3 regions of the Priestia sp. TRM10 genome follow, and region 3 is predicted to be linked to each of the others. Evidence: predicted binding sites of a transcription regulator. Region 3 holds the regulator's gene; each other region holds the start of a gene.
What was found. The regulator Rex, encoded in region 3, represses fermentation and respiration genes when NADH is low (regulators of the CRP and FNR family bind a similar motif). The targets are predictions, from matches to a motif close to TTGTGAAATATTTCACAA.
Positions count from the first base shown of each region.

Region 1: the regulator Rex is predicted to act here: its motif matches at 4,243-4,260, upstream of ACK3CR_RS01830 (L-lactate dehydrogenase).
Region 2: the regulator Rex is predicted to act here: its motif matches at 2,737-2,754, upstream of ACK3CR_RS21945 (cytochrome ubiquinol oxidase subunit I).

Region 1 covers NZ_JBJZOT010000002.1:361,881-368,080, reverse strand. The annotation lists gene fdhF (formate dehydrogenase subunit alpha) at 1-2,028, opposite strand, end outside; gene fdhD (formate dehydrogenase accessory sulfurtransferase FdhD) at 2,176-2,973, opposite strand; gene ACK3CR_RS01835 (LysE family translocator) at 3,397-4,011, shown strand; gene ACK3CR_RS01830 (L-lactate dehydrogenase) at 4,305-5,261, shown strand; gene ACK3CR_RS01825 (L-lactate permease) at 5,285-6,200, shown strand, end outside.
Region 2 covers NZ_JBJZOT010000015.1:1,009,930-1,016,129, forward strand. The annotation lists gene cydD (thiol reductant ABC exporter subunit CydD) at 1-241, opposite strand, end outside; gene cydB (cytochrome d ubiquinol oxidase subunit II) at 241-1,257, opposite strand; gene ACK3CR_RS21945 (cytochrome ubiquinol oxidase subunit I) at 1,244-2,644, opposite strand; gene moaA (GTP 3',8-cyclase MoaA) at 3,045-4,049, opposite strand; gene ACK3CR_RS21955 (YqzE family protein) at 4,217-4,402, opposite strand; gene comGG (competence type IV pilus minor pilin ComGG) at 4,624-5,019, opposite strand; gene comGF (competence type IV pilus minor pilin ComGF) at 5,016-5,444, opposite strand; gene ACK3CR_RS21970 (type II secretion system protein) at 5,441-5,755, opposite strand; gene comGD (competence type IV pilus minor pilin ComGD) at 5,745-6,191, opposite strand; gene comGC (competence type IV pilus major pilin ComGC) at 6,181-6,200, opposite strand, start outside.
Region 3 covers NZ_JBJZOT010000014.1:3,376-9,575, forward strand. The annotation lists gene ACK3CR_RS16645 (ABC-F family ATP-binding cassette domain-containing protein) at 1-1,613, opposite strand, end outside; gene moaC (cyclic pyranopterin monophosphate synthase MoaC) at 1,836-2,339, shown strand; gene ACK3CR_RS16655 (redox-sensing transcriptional repressor Rex) at 2,341-2,988, shown strand; gene ACK3CR_RS16660 (twin-arginine translocase TatA/TatE family subunit) at 3,030-3,215, shown strand; gene tatC (twin-arginine translocase subunit TatC) at 3,233-3,985, shown strand; gene ACK3CR_RS16670 (YdiK family protein) at 4,044-4,247, opposite strand; gene ACK3CR_RS16675 (CPBP family intramembrane glutamic endopeptidase) at 4,244-4,963, opposite strand; gene groES (co-chaperone GroES) at 5,326-5,610, shown strand; gene groL (chaperonin GroEL) at 5,676-6,200, shown strand, end outside.

The sequences.
Region 1 (6,200 bases), on a different contig from region 3:
GAAGAAATCTAACTTACTCAGTGCATCCTGAACATGATCTGCATTTGCATCAACTAAGGCCATATCTTCTCCTATTAAATAAATGCCTTTTAAACTTCCCGCTTTCGCTCCTACTAACATATTTACGTTCTTTAAGCCACTTTCTTTTGAAATAGACACTCCATAAGCCTCTTCAAATCTTTGTCTTGCTTCATCATCTGTAAGAGGTTCATTTCCAGGAAGCGACTGTGGAAGTGCCCCCATATCACAGGACCCTTGTACATTATTGTGCCCCCGAAGCGGATAAGCGCCCGTTCCTGTTCGTCCAAAATTACCAGTTACAAGCAAAAGGTTCACAATCGCGCCTGACGTGTGGGACCCAGCGATATTTTGCGTCACGCCCATTCCCCAAAGAATACAAGTTCCGTCCGCTTCATAAATCATTTTTGCTGTATTGTGAAGGATTTCTTTAGAGAGACCTGTCACTTCCGAGGCATAATCAAGCGTATATTTGTCTAAGAGCTTTACATATTCCTCATAATTGTCAATGCGCTCTCGGATGAACTTTTCATCATTCCATCCTTTGTCAATCATATATTTTGCAAGAGCTGTTAACCATACATAGTCTGTTCCTTGTTTTGGTCGAAGAAATAAATCTGAGCGTTCTGCTAATTCGTGTTTTCTAAGATCAGCTACAATGAGCTTTTGGCCGCGAAGTTTACGAGCGCTTTTAACACGGGTTGCTAATACAGGATGTCCTTCCGTTGGGTTTGCGCCGATCGTGATTACAAGACCAGCATTCTCAATGTCTTGAATTGTGCCAGAGTCTCCTCCATAGCCAACAGTTGCAAGCAATCCATTTGTGGCAGGGGATTGACAGTAGCGGGAGCAGTTGTCAACGTTGTTTGTCTCAAAAACTTGACGCGCAAGCTTCTGCATTAAATAGGCTTCTTCATTTGTTGTTTTAGAAGAACTTACAAACCCAAGAGCATTTCCACCGTACGTTTCTTTTATAAACCCGAACTTTTCTCCAATGAGCGTAAGAGCTTCATTCCAGGAGGCTTGAACAAACTGATCACCTTTTCGGATTAGAGGGGTTGTTAAACGTTCATCACTATTTACAAAATCCCAGCCGAATTTCCCTTTAATACAAGTTGAAATACTGTTAACAGGAGCCTGTTCTGTTGGTTCAATCTTTAAAATTTCTCGGCCTTTTGTCCATACTTCAAACGAACACCCAACACCACAGAAAGTACACACTGTTTTGGTTTTCTTAGTTCGTTTTTCTCGGGCTGCGGCTTCTACTTCTGAGAGGGCAAAGACAGTCTTGTAGTCTGGCTCTACTTCTTTCACAAGATCAATCATTGGATCTAATAGCTTTTCTGACATCCCTGTTAAAAACCCAGCTTCTCCAATCATCGATTTTTCCATTAGGGCATTACATGGACAAACAGTGACACATTGGCCACAGGATACGCAAGAAGACTCGTTAATACTTTTTCCGTTGTCCCACAGCACGCGTGGCATTTTACGATCCCAGTCAATTGTGAGCGTTTCGTTTACTTGAACGTCCTGACAAACTTCTACACATCTCCCACATAAAATGCACTGATCTGGATCATAGCGGTAAAAAGGATGAGAATGATCCTTTTCATATCCTTTTTCACGAAATGGGCGTGTTTGATGTTCAATCTCAAGCTGTTCTGCTGTATTATGTACACGGCAATTTCCATTATTATTATCACAAACTGTGCAATATAATAAATGATTTTCCAACAGGCGGTCCATTGCTTCTTTCTGAGAAGATTGGGCACGTTCAGATGAGGTTAAAATCTCCATTCCTTCTTGGATTTCAGTAGAACAAGCTCGCATAATATCGCCATTAATTTCACACATACATGTATCACATGTTTGAATAGGACCTAACGTTTCAGAATAGCAAACATGAGGATGTGGGGTATTTTGAGCTAGTAGATAATCTAAGAGCCTTGTGCCTTGTTGAACTTTATGTTGTTCCCCGTTAATTGTAACTGCAACCGTTTTTTCCATCTTTTCTCCCCTTTTCTCTTAAATTTCAAATTCTCCTCTTTTTCAAAGAATAGTTCACTTACTGAACTATTCTAGTGCTATTATATTTTTTTCTCTCAAATTAAAATAGGCTTTACAAGGCTATCCTTATCTGGAAAAGGTCTCTTTTTAGGAAGGAAAAATAATACGTTCACTTCCTGTATAAACATTAAAGCCCTCTCCCCGAATGAAGCCAACAGTTGTCATTCCAAGCTCTTCTGCAAGTTCTAGCGCTAGCTCGGTTGGGGCAGATTTAGATAGTAAAACCTCACAGCCTATCTTATTTGCTTTAAGTAAAATTTCAGAAGAAATTCGACCGCTAAAAGCCACAACTTTTCCATGTAATTCAATGTTATTCTTTAAGCAATAGCCGTAGATTTTATCTAGGGCATTGTGCCTTCCAATATCCATTCTTTCTAGAGAGAAACCATTTCGGTCATAAAGAGCGGCATTGTGAACACCTCCTGTATGTTTGAACGTATCTGCACTGTTTTGGAGCTTATTCATAAAGTGAATACATTCCTTAGGGGTAACACTTACATGATTGGAATTTATCTCCTTAGCCGCAAGCGCATCTGTTGTAAAAACGAAACCTTGCCGGCTTCCTCCGCAACATGATGTAATATAGCGCTTGTTTTGAAAGGTTTCATAATATGTATGAAGGTTTTCAATTTCAACATGAACAAATCCTTCTTTTTCTTGTATCCATAAATTTTTAATATCTTTGTAGGACTGAATTACTCTTTCAGAAGCTAAATAGCCAATTACCATATCCTCTATATACTGAGGTGTGCATACCATTGTCACAAATTCTTTTTCGTTCACTTTGATGGTAACTGGAAATTCTGTAACAACAGAATCTTCTATATTTATTGTCTTTCCATTCATAAATTTAATAATATTGCGTCTTTTTATAATTGATTCCATCCTGTTTTACACCCTTCAACCTATATTTTCTCTTACTTCTTCCCTTTTTCTTCTAAAAAGAATCCTGCTATAAAACAAGAAGCAGGATTCTTTCTGAGCATTCTATATTGATGTTTATGATAGAATCCATTTCTTTACACCCCATAAAATGATTAACCAAAGTGGAATCGACATTAGGACTCCATAAAAGCAGCCTGTTGCAAAAGATGGTTCTCTTTTCATCGCTGTATCCTCTACTTTCACTTCTTATTTTATGGTTATTTTTTCATTTTATCATGCTTGCTCTTTCGTTTAAAACAATATGTGACAAAGTTCCCTTTAATCCTTCACCAGACTGCTATATTAATTCATTATCTGACACTCTTGAGAAGATGTTCAAAAGAACTTAGAATAAAGCTGCATAAAAAGAAAGGAGAAAAAAATATGGAATTTTCATGGCTTTTACCCTACATACTTGTATCTGTCACAATCGTCCTTATCCCAGGTCAAGATATGCTTTTTGTTCTTACCCAAAGCATATCTTCTGGACAAAAAGCAGGACTACAAACTGTTGCGGGATCCATTACAGGAACAGTTTTTCATACGCTGCTTGCTTCTTTTGGTCTTTCCGTTGTTTTCGCAAGCTCGCTTCTTGCTTTTAACATTTTAAAAATCGTTGGAGTCATTTATCTTCTCTACTTAGCTTTTCAAGCTTTCCGAGAAAAGAATCCATCAATGGTGCTTCCTCATAAAAAACAAGGACACTATTTTCGAAAAGGCATGATTATGAATTTATCGAATCCAAAATGTGCCCTATTTTTCTTGACGTTCCTTCCTCAATTTGTACGTCCAGAGCTTGGACATGTGAATTTACAGATGCTTTTATTTGGTTTTATTTTTATTATCGAAACATTAATCATTTTTAGTATTATTGCCTTTTTTGCTTCCAAGCTTGGCCAAAAGTTCATTCAAAGCTTACGTTTTCAGCATGTCTTAAAATATACAAAAGGAATGGTTTTTGGACTACTTGGTATTAGTTTATTATTTTCAAGTCGTTAAATTTTGCTCAAAGAATTTTCTTTGAGCTTTTTTATTTAGTATCTTTTAGAACATAGTTTTTTTGAATTACTGTTCTTTTTATCAGATTGTTCCTCTTTTAAACTGATTAATGTTTGTTTTTTTGTTTTTCGAGGAAAATATAATATTATTATTTGTGATATTTTTCACAAATTAGACAAAATAATTGGAATTTATTTGTTGTCACTTATAAAAATATGATGTATGATTTAATTGTGAAATGATTCACAAACAAATTTATACATTTTCTTAACGTCAGAAAGGATGAGTTATTCATGGAAAAAGTAAACCGCGTCGCATTAATTGGAACAGGATTTGTAGGATCAAGCTATGCTTTTGCTCTTGTAAACCAAGGTATCGCAGATGAACTAATTATGATTGACTTGAATGAAAAGAAAGCAATGGGAGATGTGATGGACCTTAATCACGGAAAAGCTTTCGCCCCTCATCCGACTCACGTTCGATTTGGTAATTATGAAGATTGTAAAAATGTAGACCTTGTCGTGATTTGTGCAGGTGCTAACCAAAAACCTGGCGAAACTCGCCTTGATCTTGTTGAAAAAAACTTAAAAATCTTTAAAAATATTGTTGATAACGTAATGGCTAGCGGATTTGACGGCATCTTTCTTGTCGCAACAAACCCAGTAGATATTTTAAGCTATGCAACTTGGAAATTTAGTGGCTTACCAAAAGAACGCGTAATCGGCTCTGGCACAATTTTAGATACAGCTCGCTTCCGCTTCCTTCTTGGTGAATATTTCAATGTTGCTCCTAAAAATGTACATGCTTATATTATTGGAGAACACGGTGATAGCGAGCTTCCTGTTTACAGCTCTGCTGATGTTGGCAGCATCCCTGTTCTTAAAATGATTGAACGAAATGAAGAATACAAACTAGAAGATTTAGATGACCTATTTATAAACGTACGTGATGCTGCTTATCAAATCATTGAAAGTAAAGGTGCTACCTTCTATGGCATTGCGATGGGACTTGTGCGCATTACAAAAGCGATTTTGCGCAATGAAAACAGCATATTAACTGTATCTGCCCTCTTAGAAGGTGAATATAACGAAGAAAACGTCTATATTGGGGTTCCAGCCGTTATTAATCGAGATGGAATTCGAGAAATTGTAGAACTTGATTTAAATAAGGAAGAAGAAGAAAAATTTGCTCATAGTGCACATGTATTAAAAGAGATTTTAGCTCCACACTTTGAAGAAGTAACAAAATAATGTAAAAGAAAGAGTGGGTCATCATGTGGATTCAAAACTATAATCCTTTAGATAATGTTTATTTATCAGCACTACTTGCAGCTCTACCTGTACTATTCTTTTTGCTCTCACTCACCTTATTTAAAATGAAGGGCGTCATAGCCGCCCTTCTTACCTTACTTATTAGTGCTTGTGTTTCTGTAATTGGCTTTCATATGCCAATCACAAAGGCATTAGCAGCGATTGTACAAGGTATCGCGAACGGACTTTGGCCAATTGGCTACATCATTATTATGGCTGTTTGGTTATATAAAATTGCCGTGAAGTCTGGAAAGTTTGCGATTATACGAGGCAGTATCGCCAATATTTCAAGAGATCAACGCCTGCAAGTGCTATTAATCGGATTTAGCTTTAACGCCTTTTTAGAAGGAGCAGCAGGCTTTGGCGTTCCAATTGCTATTTGTGCAGCTCTGCTCACAGAACTTGGTTTTCGTCCATTGAAAGCTGCTATGCTTTGTTTAATTGCAAATGCTGCTTCTGGAGCGTTTGGAGCTATTGGCATTCCCGTCATTGTAGGAGCACAAATGGGAAATCTAAGAACATTGGACTTATCGCATACGCTTATATTCATTCTCCCTTTCATTTCTTTTATCATCCCCTTTTTACTTGTCTTCATCTTAGACAAGTGGAGAGGAATTAAAGAAACGCTCCCAGCACTTCTTGTTGTAAGTTTAGTTTTTTCAATCTTTCAAATATTAACAATGTTCGTTTTAGGTCCAGAACTTGCCGACATCATTCCTGCTCTTCTCAGCATGGCAGCTCTAGCTATTTTCCTTAGAAAATGGCAGCCAAAGCATATTTATCGAGAAAACAAAGAAGAAAAAGTCAGCACCCAACCTCCTTTTTCATTTAAAGATATTGTGCTTGCATGGTCCCCTTTTTATATTTTAACAATCATGA
Region 2 (6,200 bases), on a different contig from region 3:
CAAACTTATAAAGTATTTTTTTAATTAACAATGAACATAGATGTCTAGCAAGAAAGGCTACTATAAAGTAGCCTATTGTTTCTATTTGTGATGTTAAGCTTTTTCCATTAAAAAGTGAGGTAATGGCTTCTGCTAGCCATTTTGCTTGAAAAATAATGGCTATAGTTTGAAGAAGCACCCCGAGAGATACGAGAGCTAATACTCTTTTGATGCCTTTATAGGCCATTAAGTTTCTTCCCATCAGTATTCCATATGCTCCTTATGGTTAATACGTTTACGGAAAACGTAGTAACTCCAAATTTGATATCCTAAAACGAACGGTAACAATGTGAGGCCAAGATATGTGATTACTTTTAATGAATAAGCTCCAGATGATGCATTATGAATTGTTAAGTTGTAAGCTTCATTAATTGAACTAATCATTACCCGTGGAAATAATCCAATAAACAGCGATCCTGTTACTAACATAATGACAAGACCTGACGAAAAGAATGCCCATCCGTCTCGCCCTCTTGTTAGAAAGTAGCCAAGAAATAAGTAAACAACGATTCCTGCTAGAAATAAGTACTCCAATAAGTTTCCATGCACTGTGAACAAATCTGTTTTAAAGAAAGTAGCCACCCCAACTGCAACTAATAAGACAGCATTAATAGGAAGTAGTTTCTTAGCAACTTGGCGACAGCGATCTCTTAAATCATACATAAGACGGATTGTTCCAAATGTAAGGCCGTGCATAAAACAAAGCATTGTTAATGTTATCCCACCAAGTAGCGTATACCAGTTGATAATGTCTGAGAAAGATGCTCTCATCTGCATATCCCCATCAATTGGTACTCCTTGAATAACAGCTGTGAACAATGTGCCAAAAGCAAGTGGAGGAATAATGCTTCCAAAAAGAATTACCCAGTCCCATGTTGTTCTCCAAACAGGACTTTCTGCTTTTCCTCTAAATTCAAACGCAACGCCCCGACCAATTAAAGCAAGTAAGATAATCACGAAAACAAGGTAAAAGCCACTTAACATTGAAGCATACCAGTTTGGGAATGCCGCGAACATCGCGCCAATCCCTGTGATAAGCCAAACTTCATTAGCATCCCACACAGGACCAATTGAATTGATAAAAGCGCGCCGCTCTGCATCTGTTCTCGCTACAAATTTTGTTGACATTCCAACTCCAAAGTCGAATCCTTCTAAGAAGAAGAATCCAACAAACATAAAGGCCACAAGAATAAACCAAAATTCATTAAGAGATAGCATGTTGACCCTCCTTCATAAACGGATCATGATTTTCTTCTATCATCTCTTCCTCATGATGTGGTCCCTTCTTAATCTCCCGCACAAATAAAGTGACCATAACTGCAAATAAAACAATGTAGAATGTTGAGAAAGCAATAAGTGAGAACAGTACTTGACCCGCTGTTACGTTAGCTGAAACAGCATCCTCTGTTTGCATATATCCAAAAACAACCCATGGTTGACGTCCAATTTCGGTCATAATCCAACCTGCTGAGTTCCCTATAAAAGGAAATGAAATAGCTATAATCATCAAGCGAAGATACCATTTGCTTTGAACTAACTTCTTACGAGCGTAGAGATACGCCCCTAAAATAGCTAATCCAACGATTGCTCCTCCTAAAACAGCCATAACGCGAAAACTCCAAAATACGGTTTTAACCGGTGGTATGTAGTTTCCTTCTCCGTACATTTTCGTATAGCGTTCTTGCAATTCATTCATACCTGTTACAGAACCTGAAAACTTACCATAAGATAAGTAACTTAATAGGTAAGGAATTTCAACCTCTGACGTATTTTCTTTGTTCGCTGTATCAATATTTGCAATAGCCGTCCATGCTCCTGGGTCTTCACTGTTTTCCCACAGCCCTTCTGCTGCTGCCATCTTCATTGGTTGTGTTTCAACTAGATATTGAGCTTGTTCGTGCCCTGAAAGTGCTAGCCCAATTCCTGATGCTACTCCAACAGCAATCGCTACTTTAAAAGATCTTTGATAAAAATCAACGTGCTTCTTTTTCAAAAAGGCGATTGCACTAATACCTGTAATAAATAGTGCTCCTGTTGCAAATGAACCAAATAACGTATGAGGGAACTCAACCCAAAGCTGTCCATTTGTCAAAATCGCTGCAAAGTCATGCATTTCAAGGCGTCCTCGTTGAAGTACTTCTCCGACTGGATGCTGCATGAAAGAGTTTGCTGATAAAATAAAAAATGCTGAGAACATCGTTCCTAATGAAACGAGCCAAATACAAAGGGCATGAAGCCATTTCGGCAAACGATCCCAACCAAAAATCCATAGTCCTAAAAATGTTGATTCCATGAAAAAGGCAAGTAATGCCTCAATTGCGAGCGGTGCCCCGAATACATCTCCAACAAAGCGAGAGTATTCAGACCAGTTCATTCCAAACTGAAATTCTTGCAAAATACCTGTTACAACACCGACAGCAAAGTTAATTAAAAACAGGTGCCCCCAGAACTTTGCCATCTTTTTATATGCTTCATCTTTCTTCACTACATAGATTGTTTCCATAATTGCAATGATGAAAGCTAATCCAATTGATAGTGGTACAAATAGAAAGTGAAATAGTGTTGTGGAAGCAAACTGAATGCGTGATAATTCAACTACATCCATAAGGTCCCCCTCTTTCTCTCTAAATTTATCTTTGTGAAATATTGAGCAATCTGATCCATGTCTCTAGTATACTCCCTCATATATATATTTGTTTGTGAAACATTGAACATTCTATGACATAATTGAGACAAATTTGTTAACATGTTGGTTATATGGGAAAAAAGAACGTCATTGGAATACTTTTATTGGATAAAAAAGCAATATTTTTCCTTATTATTTCTTTTTTTAATTCTTTGTTAGTGATAATAGATAAAAAGTGCTGTTCAAAAAGAAAGTTATTAACATGACCTCTACGGAACAGTGAGATATCTTTTGCTATGAATTTAATCTTTCCTATACAAAATACTTCTCTATAGATTCTCTCACTTCAAAAAAAATAGTGCATTAAATATGCACTATTTTATCCACCAATATAAGACATCTCAATTGGCTCTCGCTTATCTTTTAAGTTTGCTCGATCTTCTGAATACCGATCATTACGCTTCTCCCATACAGAAGAAATATATCCCAAAAGCTCTTCATCCGACTTTCCACTTCTTAATTTCTCTCTTAAATCTGTTCCTTTTGAAGCAAACAAACAAGTATAAAGCTGCCCGCTTGCAGATACTCTTGCTCTTGTACAGGAACCACAAAACGTGTCTGAAACAGAGCTAATAAAACCAACTTCTCCTGTTTTATCGCTATACTTATAGCGCTTTGCAACTTCCCCAAAATAGGCTTCTTTTACAGGAGTCAGCGAAAATTCACTCTGAAGTTCTGTTAAAATATCCTTTTTCGTCATTACATCGCTCATATCCCATCCATTTGTTGAACCAACATCCATATATTCAATGAATCGAAGTGTTACTCCTAATCTCTTAAAATAGCGAGCCATAGGTAGGATTTGATTGTCATTTATACCTTTTTGGACAACCATATTAATTTTCACATAGAGACCTGCTTCTCTAGCAGCATTAATTCCTTTTAAAACAGGAGAAATTCCAACACCTTTTCCATTCATATAGCGAAATACATCGTCTTCAATGGCATCCAAACTAATGTTAACACGCTGTACACCTGCTCTTCGCAAGTCTTGAGCAAGCTTTGGAAGAAACACGCCGTTCGTTGTTACAGCAATATCCTCAATCCTTGTTTTTTCCCCAATTCTTTCTATTAAAAAAGGTAATCCTTTTCTAAGTAATGGCTCTCCACCTGTAATGCGTATTTTCTCCACTCCTAACCGAGAAAACAACACGCTTAAGCGTACGAGCTCATCATCTGTAAGAAGTTCTTCGTTCTGTAAAAACGTATAATTCTCATTAAAAATATGGGCTGGCATACAATAGTGACAGCGAAAATTACATTGATCAATAACAGAAAGGCGCAAATCTCTCAGCGGTCGTTTAAATTGATCTTGTACAGCCATAATCCGTAATCCCCCTTACATATACATCCGTTCATGTGTGACTCTCTCTATATATAAATTGATAGAATATTCTTACTCATCATACGTTAAAGTAGTTTTTACTTTAACACACTTAAAAAGGATTGTATATAAAAGCATCCTACAGAGGGCGCAGGATGCTTATTAGGCTATTTATTTTTTTGACGACGCTTCATCATAATTAGCGCATACGGTAAAACACCAAACCAGCGAACTGCAAATGGTTGGCGTTCTTGCTTTTTTTGCTGACGCTGTTTTTTCCGATCGTCTTTTGGTTTATCCATGTATTGAACAATTTCTTGTGTCATAAACTTAACATAATCATTCACTGACACGTTGTCCACCTTCTTTCAATACGTAGCATGCCCTTTTTTAATGGATTTTAATCATGGAAAAAAGGGATGGAGAATAGAAAATGGAGTAAACTATAATATGCACGATTAGTTTTAGCGAAGAAACGCTAATTTTACGCTATTGCTTATCTCTTGTACTTCATCATCTCTTAAGTTTTATTAACGATAAAACTAACTTCATTTTTGATTTCCATAGCCAAGCTTTAAAAAGAAAGGGATGACCCTTCTTGATATTGGATTATTTTATGAGAGTCTACATCCATAACAACCGATACTGTTGCATTTCCGCTATTTTCCCCTTTACACACAAGCTCTACTTTTGCTTCCGTTGCACTTAAGGGAATAATCGCAATTTCGACCCTTCCATTTTTGGTTTCGATCCATGATGTCTCTTCCTTTCTTAATGAATCATTAACATACTTTTTCGCTTCAAATAGACCATGATTAATCAGATATTGAAGCTGATACCTTCCTTTCGTTTCATAAAAACTTCGCGATTCTACAATGTAAAGCGCACTATAATGAGTAAGAAGAAACAGGACAAGAAAAGATAGAAGAAGAGTGATTGGCAACACAAATCCCCTTTCATTTTTCCTCATAGCTGTTCTCCATATAAGGGAATAACAGCTTCGTAAACTTTTCCTTTTAATGACTCAACTGCAATTGTAATGGTTTTGGGAGAATGCACTGAAAAAGAAAGGGACTGGATATTGCGAAGCGCAATCTCATGACCTAATCCATTTACTCTTCGTCTAACGAGATGACCATACTTTTCATATTGCACAACAATATTTTGATCTGAAGGCGATAACTGTAACAATGATTTATAGATGGAAACATCTTCTGCTTCACGAAGTTCAATGGATGTTTGAGCAATAAATGTATCCCACTCTGCTTGTGTAAAAGTATCATAAGAACTTTCCGTTTCAATAACTGATAAGAGAAGTGGAAAAGATGCTAAAAGAATAAGTGAGATGGCAAAGCAAAAGATGGTTTCAAGCAGTGTAAATCCATTTCTTTTCACGGAAACAGCACCTCACAAATCTTTTTTTCTTTCCCATGAAATGTGTACCAAGAAACACATCCTCTCTTACCACCTTGAACATTTTGAAAAGTAAACATGAAGTTTGTTGTAGATGAAGAGTGATGATGAGAATTATATGTTTGATATAGAAGCTCATTATATAATGCGGTTCTCGCCATATATTCACGGTCTAAATTTGCACGCTGTTGTTTTAAATGAATATAAAACGGAAGAATAGAAAGTGTGAGAAGAAGAAAAATTGAAAAAGCGATAACGGCTTCGACCATAACAAAGCCTTTTTCATACTTCATTAATATACATCCTGCCTCTCCCAAGTAGAAATACCACTGCATATACTTTCTTTTGAAAAGTAACATGCAGGGTACCAGGTCTACTAATATTTCCAGTTGTAGCAAATGTAATTGGTGGCCTCAGTGTTTTGAAAGAAATGTTAACGTCTTCATGATAAAAAGTTTGAGAAATGACTTTGCCTTGAGCGGTTATTTGATATTTGTGATCTTCAGGGGAAAATTTAATGGCTGTTGGGGTTTGACGATGAATAGAAAGCTGTTGTGCATAGAGAACGTCTTTTTGAAATCTATCAAAAAAAGCTTGCTCATTATAAGTTTTGATAAGATTATGAAACGAAAAAACAAAAATGACAATCACAATGTGAAGCATTAATAACACAATAACTGTTTCAAGGAGCGTGAATCCACTTTCAATCTTTTTGTTCTTATCCTCCACTAACTTCAC
Region 3 (6,200 bases):
TCTTCAGCTTTCTTCTCTAAATAATAGTCGTAGTCTCCTAAAAATTCTTGAACATTAACACGTGAAAGTTCAAGCACTTTTGTAGCAATACGATTAATAAAATAACGGTCATGGGAAACAAATAAAATGGTTCCTGGATAATCAACAAGCGCATTTTCAAGAACTTGTTTACTATCTAAATCAAGGTGGTTTGTTGGCTCGTCAAGAATAAGGAAATTGGCTTTTTTCATCATTAGTTTTGCAAGAGCAAGACGGGCTTTTTGGCCTCCACTAAGCGTGTTAACAGGCTTTAATACGTCATCCCCGCTAAATAGAAAACTTCCAAGGAGCGTGCGGATTTCTTTTTCAGGTGTTGATGGATAGTCATCCCAGAGCTCATTAATAACGGTTTTGGAAGAAGTTAATGTTGCTTGTTCTTGGTCATAATAACCAACACTGACATTTGAACCAAACATTGTATTTCCATTTAAAAGAGGGAGACGATTGACAATGCTTTTTAAAAGAGTTGATTTTCCAATTCCGTTTGGACCAACAAGAGCCACACTTTCGCCACGTGTAATTCGAATATTTAAGTTATCCACAAGTGGATAACTTTTTTCATATCCAATTGCTCCATCTTTAAGCTGAAATACTTCATTTCCACTTTGTTTATCAATAGAGAAAGAAAATGAAGCCGATTTTTCGTCGCCTGATGGTCTATCTATCTTTTCCATCCGTTGCAGCTGCTTTTGTCTGCTTTGCGCTCTTTTCGTTGTGGAAGCTCTAGCAATATTGCGTTGAACAAAGTCTTGAAGTTTTTCAATTTCGTCCTGCTGTTTCTCGTATTGCTTTATCTCTTGATCATATTGTTCTCTTTTTTGAATGAGATAGGAAGAATAGTTTCCAACATAGCGCTTAATTTGCCGACGTGAAATTTCGTAAACGCGATTGACTACTTTATCAAGAAAATAGCGGTCGTGTGAAACAATTAAAATGGCGCCTGCATATCCTTGTAAAAATTGCTCAAGCCATGAAAGTGTTTCAATATCAAGATGGTTTGTTGGTTCATCAAGTATGAGTAAATCTGGTTTTGTTAACAATAATTTTGCAAGTGAAAGGCGTGTTTTTTGTCCTCCACTAAGCGTTGAGATAGGTATAGAGTGATCTTTAAAGCGAAATCCATGTAAAATAGAACGAGTTTCTGCTTCATACTGATATCCACCTTTATCTTTAAAAGCTGCTTGAAGCATGTCGTACTCTTGAAGGAGCTTTTCATATTTGGTAGAATCGTTTAAAAAGGTAGGATCACCCATTTTTTCTTCTAGTGAACGGATTTTCTTTTCCATTTCTTTTAGCGGTGAGAATACTGTCATCATTTCATCCCAAATGCTCAAGTCTGATTCAAGCATTGTATCCTGGCCCATATAGCCAAGTTCTACATCTTTTGGTTTTATAATTTCCCCACCGTCATAGGAGATTGCACCTGAAATAATTTTAAGCAGAGTGGATTTTCCAGCTCCATTTCGACCAACCAGGCCAATTCGGTCGTTTGATTGTACTTCCATTTTAATATTCGATAAAATAATATCAGCGCCAAAATACTTCGTGATATTATTTAGTTGTAATAAAATCATTTTTTCACCTCAGTTAATCCTTTACAATAAAGGGGGGAAGAGCTCAGGCAGCTATTCTAGAGCTTTCCTTAGTTAAATAATTCACATTATGTTGAAAAAAGGCTGCTATAGGTATTCTACCATACCTATAAAGGAGAGTTAAAAAGGAACATTCGTATAGGTAGAAAGTGCAAAGACAGATGACTAAAAATAGTGTATAGTCAAACATAAGGAGGAACTAAAGTGGGGTTTACTCATTTTAACGAACAAGGTCGCGCTAATATGGTCGACATCTCAGAGAAAGCTGAAACAACAAGAGTTGCAACAGCTGCTTCAAGCATTGAAGTAAACAAAGAAACATACGATAAGATTACATCACAAGAAATTGGAAAAGGTGATGTATTAGCTGTTTCTCAAATAGCAGGCATCATGGCGGCCAAAAAAACGTCTGATCTTATTCCAATGTGCCATCCTTTATTTATAAAAGGAGTAAATATTGAATTTAATTGGGCTGAAAAAGAAGGAAAATATCGCTTGCTTATTGAAGCTACTGTAAAGACAAAGGGGAGTACAGGAGTAGAAATGGAAGCGCTAACGGCAGCGTCCGTATGTGCTTTGACCGCTTACGATATGTGCAAAGCCATCGATAAAGGAATGGTTATTGGTCCAACGTATTTGCTTACAAAAACAGGTGGGAAAAGTGGAGATTTTACAAGGGAACAAGGGTTAACAGATTGGGGGGTATAGTGTGAGTACAGAACAATTAAAAATACCGCAGGCAACAGCCAAACGCTTGCCTTTATACTATCGTTTTCTTAAGAATTTACATTCCTCAGGAAAACAGCGAGTATCGTCAGCAGAGCTAAGCGAAGCGGTCAAAGTAGATTCAGCAACAATTCGTCGTGACTTCTCTTATTTTGGAGCTTTAGGAAAAAAGGGATATGGTTATAACGTAAACTATTTACTTACATTTTTTAGAAAAACGCTAGACCAAGATGAATTAACAAAGATTGCGCTAATTGGTGTTGGTAATCTTGGAACAGCATTATTGAACTATAATTTCATTAAAAATAATAATACAAAAATTGAAATGGCTTTTGATGTTGATGAAAGTCGAGTAGGCCAGAAAATTAGTAATGTGCCTATTTATCATCTTAATGATTTAGAAGAAAAGCTAGGTAACGATATAAGCGTTGTTATTTTAACAGTACCTGCAACAGCTGCTCAAGGTATAACAGACAGATTAGAGCATACTAGTGTAAAAGGGATATTAAATTTTACACCAGCGCGCATCAATGTGCCAGATTCAATTCGTATTCATCATATTGATTTAGCTGTTGAGCTTCAAGCGCTCATTTATTTTTTACGCAACTATCCAACAGAGTTAGTCAACTGAGGGAACGTGTAACACATTCCATTTAGAGGAGGTGGGAGAAGATGCTTAGCACGGGAAGTATTATTCTCATTGTCTTTGCAGCTCTCTTAATATTCGGTCCTAAAAAACTGCCTGAGTTAGGAAAGGCAGTTGGAAAAACACTGCGTGAATTTAAGCAAGGTGCACAAGGAATTGCAGATGATGAAGGGAAAGAAAAAGCAAAAGCGGATCATACTGATGTTAAATAATGCAAGGGTGAAGCGATATGAATGAACAAAACATGTCGATTTATGAGCATATTGGAGAGCTTAGGAGAAGAGTTTTAATTGTTGCAGCCGTTTTTTTAGGTGCAACAATAGCAGGCTTTTTTCTTGCCGACAGTCTTATTGTCTATTTACAAGGTGCAGATGAAGTGAAAGACCTTGAGATGAATACATTTCGTCTGACAGATCCAGTGAAGATTTATATGCAGTTTGCCTTTATTATTGGATGTGTTCTTTCTTCACCTGTGATTCTTTATCATGTATGGGCATTTGTAAGTCCTGGATTACTTGAAAAAGAAAGAAAAGTAACATTAAGCTATATACCATTCTCGGTGCTATTGTTCTTAGCGGGGGTATCATTTTCTTATTTTGTTCTCTTTCCATTTGTCGTTAAGTTTATGACAAGCTTAACAGAGCGTTTAGACGTAAATCAAGTGATTGGAATTAATGAGTACTTTGAATTTCTTTTTCAATTTACATTACCATTTGGGATTTTGTTTCAAATGCCTGTTGTTGTCATGTTTCTCACTCGTTTAGGCATTATCACACCAATGACATTAGTGAGCATCCGCAAGTATGCATATTTTGTATTGCTCGTCATCGCAGCGATTATTACACCTCCAGAGCTTTTGTCTCATCTAATGGTGACGTTACCGTTGCTAGTTCTATATGAAATCAGTATTGGAATCTCTTATTTTTCTTACAAAAAGAGTATGAAAGTGCAAGAAGAAGAGGAAAAATCCCATGTACAATAGAATATAAAATAAAGACAGCCTTTCATAGCTAAAGCTTGTGAAAGGCTGTCTTTATCTTCTACTGTTTCTTTTTCATCTTTTTGATACGAAAATGAAGGATAAACGCTCTAATGGCAACCCCAATTTCTAGCGTTGCAAAAATGGTAAATACAATCGTCATAAAGTTAAAGACTGTTTCATGCGCATTTCGAATCGCAAGAAACGTAAAGATAAGTCCTAAAAATCCATACATAATTCCCAAGTTGAGGGGAGTAGTTCTCATAGCTGAAAGCCTCCGAAAATTTGTTGAAGTTTCTCCTGTTGGTCGATGTATTTTTCAATATCGTCTTTAAAAACGTACTGCATCATCACAACGAATGTATTCATTGAAACATGTGCGAAGATGGGAACAAGAATAGACGATGTTTTAACATAGAGAAAAGCAAATGTTAGTCCCATCGACATATAAACGAGAAGGTGTGAAAAATCTTGATGAACAAGAGCAAAGATAAAGGAACTAATAATTGCTGCGATAAAGAAGTTAGATCGCTCGTAAAGCGAACCAAAAATGATTTTACGAAATACTACTTCTTCTAAAATAGGACCTATTATAGAGACAACAGCAATTAGTAACGGAACAACCTCTACTAAGCTCATAATATTCTGGGTATTTTCTGATTCAGGGTTCACGCCAAATACTTTCGTTTCGATATTAGATGCAATTCCTTGCGCTAAAAGTGCCATAAAAACGCCTAGAATTGCCCAAGATATAATTTTAGACCAGTTGTATTTTTTACGCATGTTCATATCTGGTCTTAATAAGAGAAGCGTAATGATTAAAGCAAGGATAAAGCTAATGATTGTCCAATAAATGTTTGCCGTGACAAGCTCAGATCTTGTAGAAAATACATTCATCTTTACTAGGGCATACAAAACTGGATATACAGAAAGCTGCATTAATACGTACGTCAAAATGACATACCAGTAACGTTTAGTCAAGAAATGAAAACCCCTTTATAATATATTTGAAGGTAAAACTTATGTACATTGCAAAACAATTCACCTTAGCTATTGTAACATATGATCGAAATGAGCTAATACTAAACGCAATCAGCGGTTTATCTATTTTACGCTCCACAGTGAACAGAAATACATAGAATATCTTGTCATGTGCGCTTGAAGTCCTCTATAAAAAGAAAACCCTTACTAAAATTTTCGGACTGAGCAAAAGTGTTTTAAATTTTTAATACTTTTTACTTGCAAAAGATACCCAATTTATTTAATATAATAATTGTGTTAGCACTCATAGAGGTTGAGTGCTAATAAATAAAACTTACACATTATTGAGGAGGTTGTTTTACTTGTTAAAGCCATTAGGTGATCGCGTAATAGTTGAACTTGTAGAAGCTGAGGAAAAAACATCAAGTGGTATCGTATTACCAGATACTGCAAAAGAAAAGCCACAGGAAGGTAAAGTGGTAGCTGTTGGTACAGGCCGAGTATTAGAGAGCGGTGAGCGTGTAGCGCTTGAAGTTTCTGAGAGCGATCGTATCATCTTCTCAAAATATGCAGGTACTGAAGTTAAATATGAAGGAACAGAATACTTAATCTTGCGTGAAAGCGACATTTTAGCTGTTATCGGCTAAGCACGTAATTTACTTTTAAATATCATAACGTACAATACATGAATAAATACTAGGAGGTTTTTAACATGGCGAAAGATATTAAATTTAGCGAAGACGCACGTCGCTCAATGCTACGTGGTGTGGATGTTCTTGCAGACGCAGTAAAAGTAACGCTTGGACCAAAAGGACGTAACGTTGTTCTTGAGAAAAAATTTGGTTCTCCACTAATCACAAACGACGGTGTAACAATTGCAAAAGAAATCGAACTTGAAGATGCATTCGAAAACATGGGTGCAAAACTTGTTGCTGAAGTAGCAAGCAAAACAAATGACATTGCTGGGGACGGAACAACTACAGCAACTGTTTTAGCTCAAGCAATGATTCGTGAAGGCCTTAAAAACGTAACATCTGGTGCTAATCCAGTTGGCGTACGTAAAGGGATCGAAAAAGCAGTTGCAACAGCTGTTGCTGAACTTAAAGGCATTTCTAAACAAATTGAAGGCAAAGAGTCTATCGCTCAAGTAGCGGCAATCTCTGCAGCTGACGAAGAAGTTGGTCAACTAATTGCTGAAGCAATGGAGCGTGTTGGTAACGACGGCGTTATCACAATT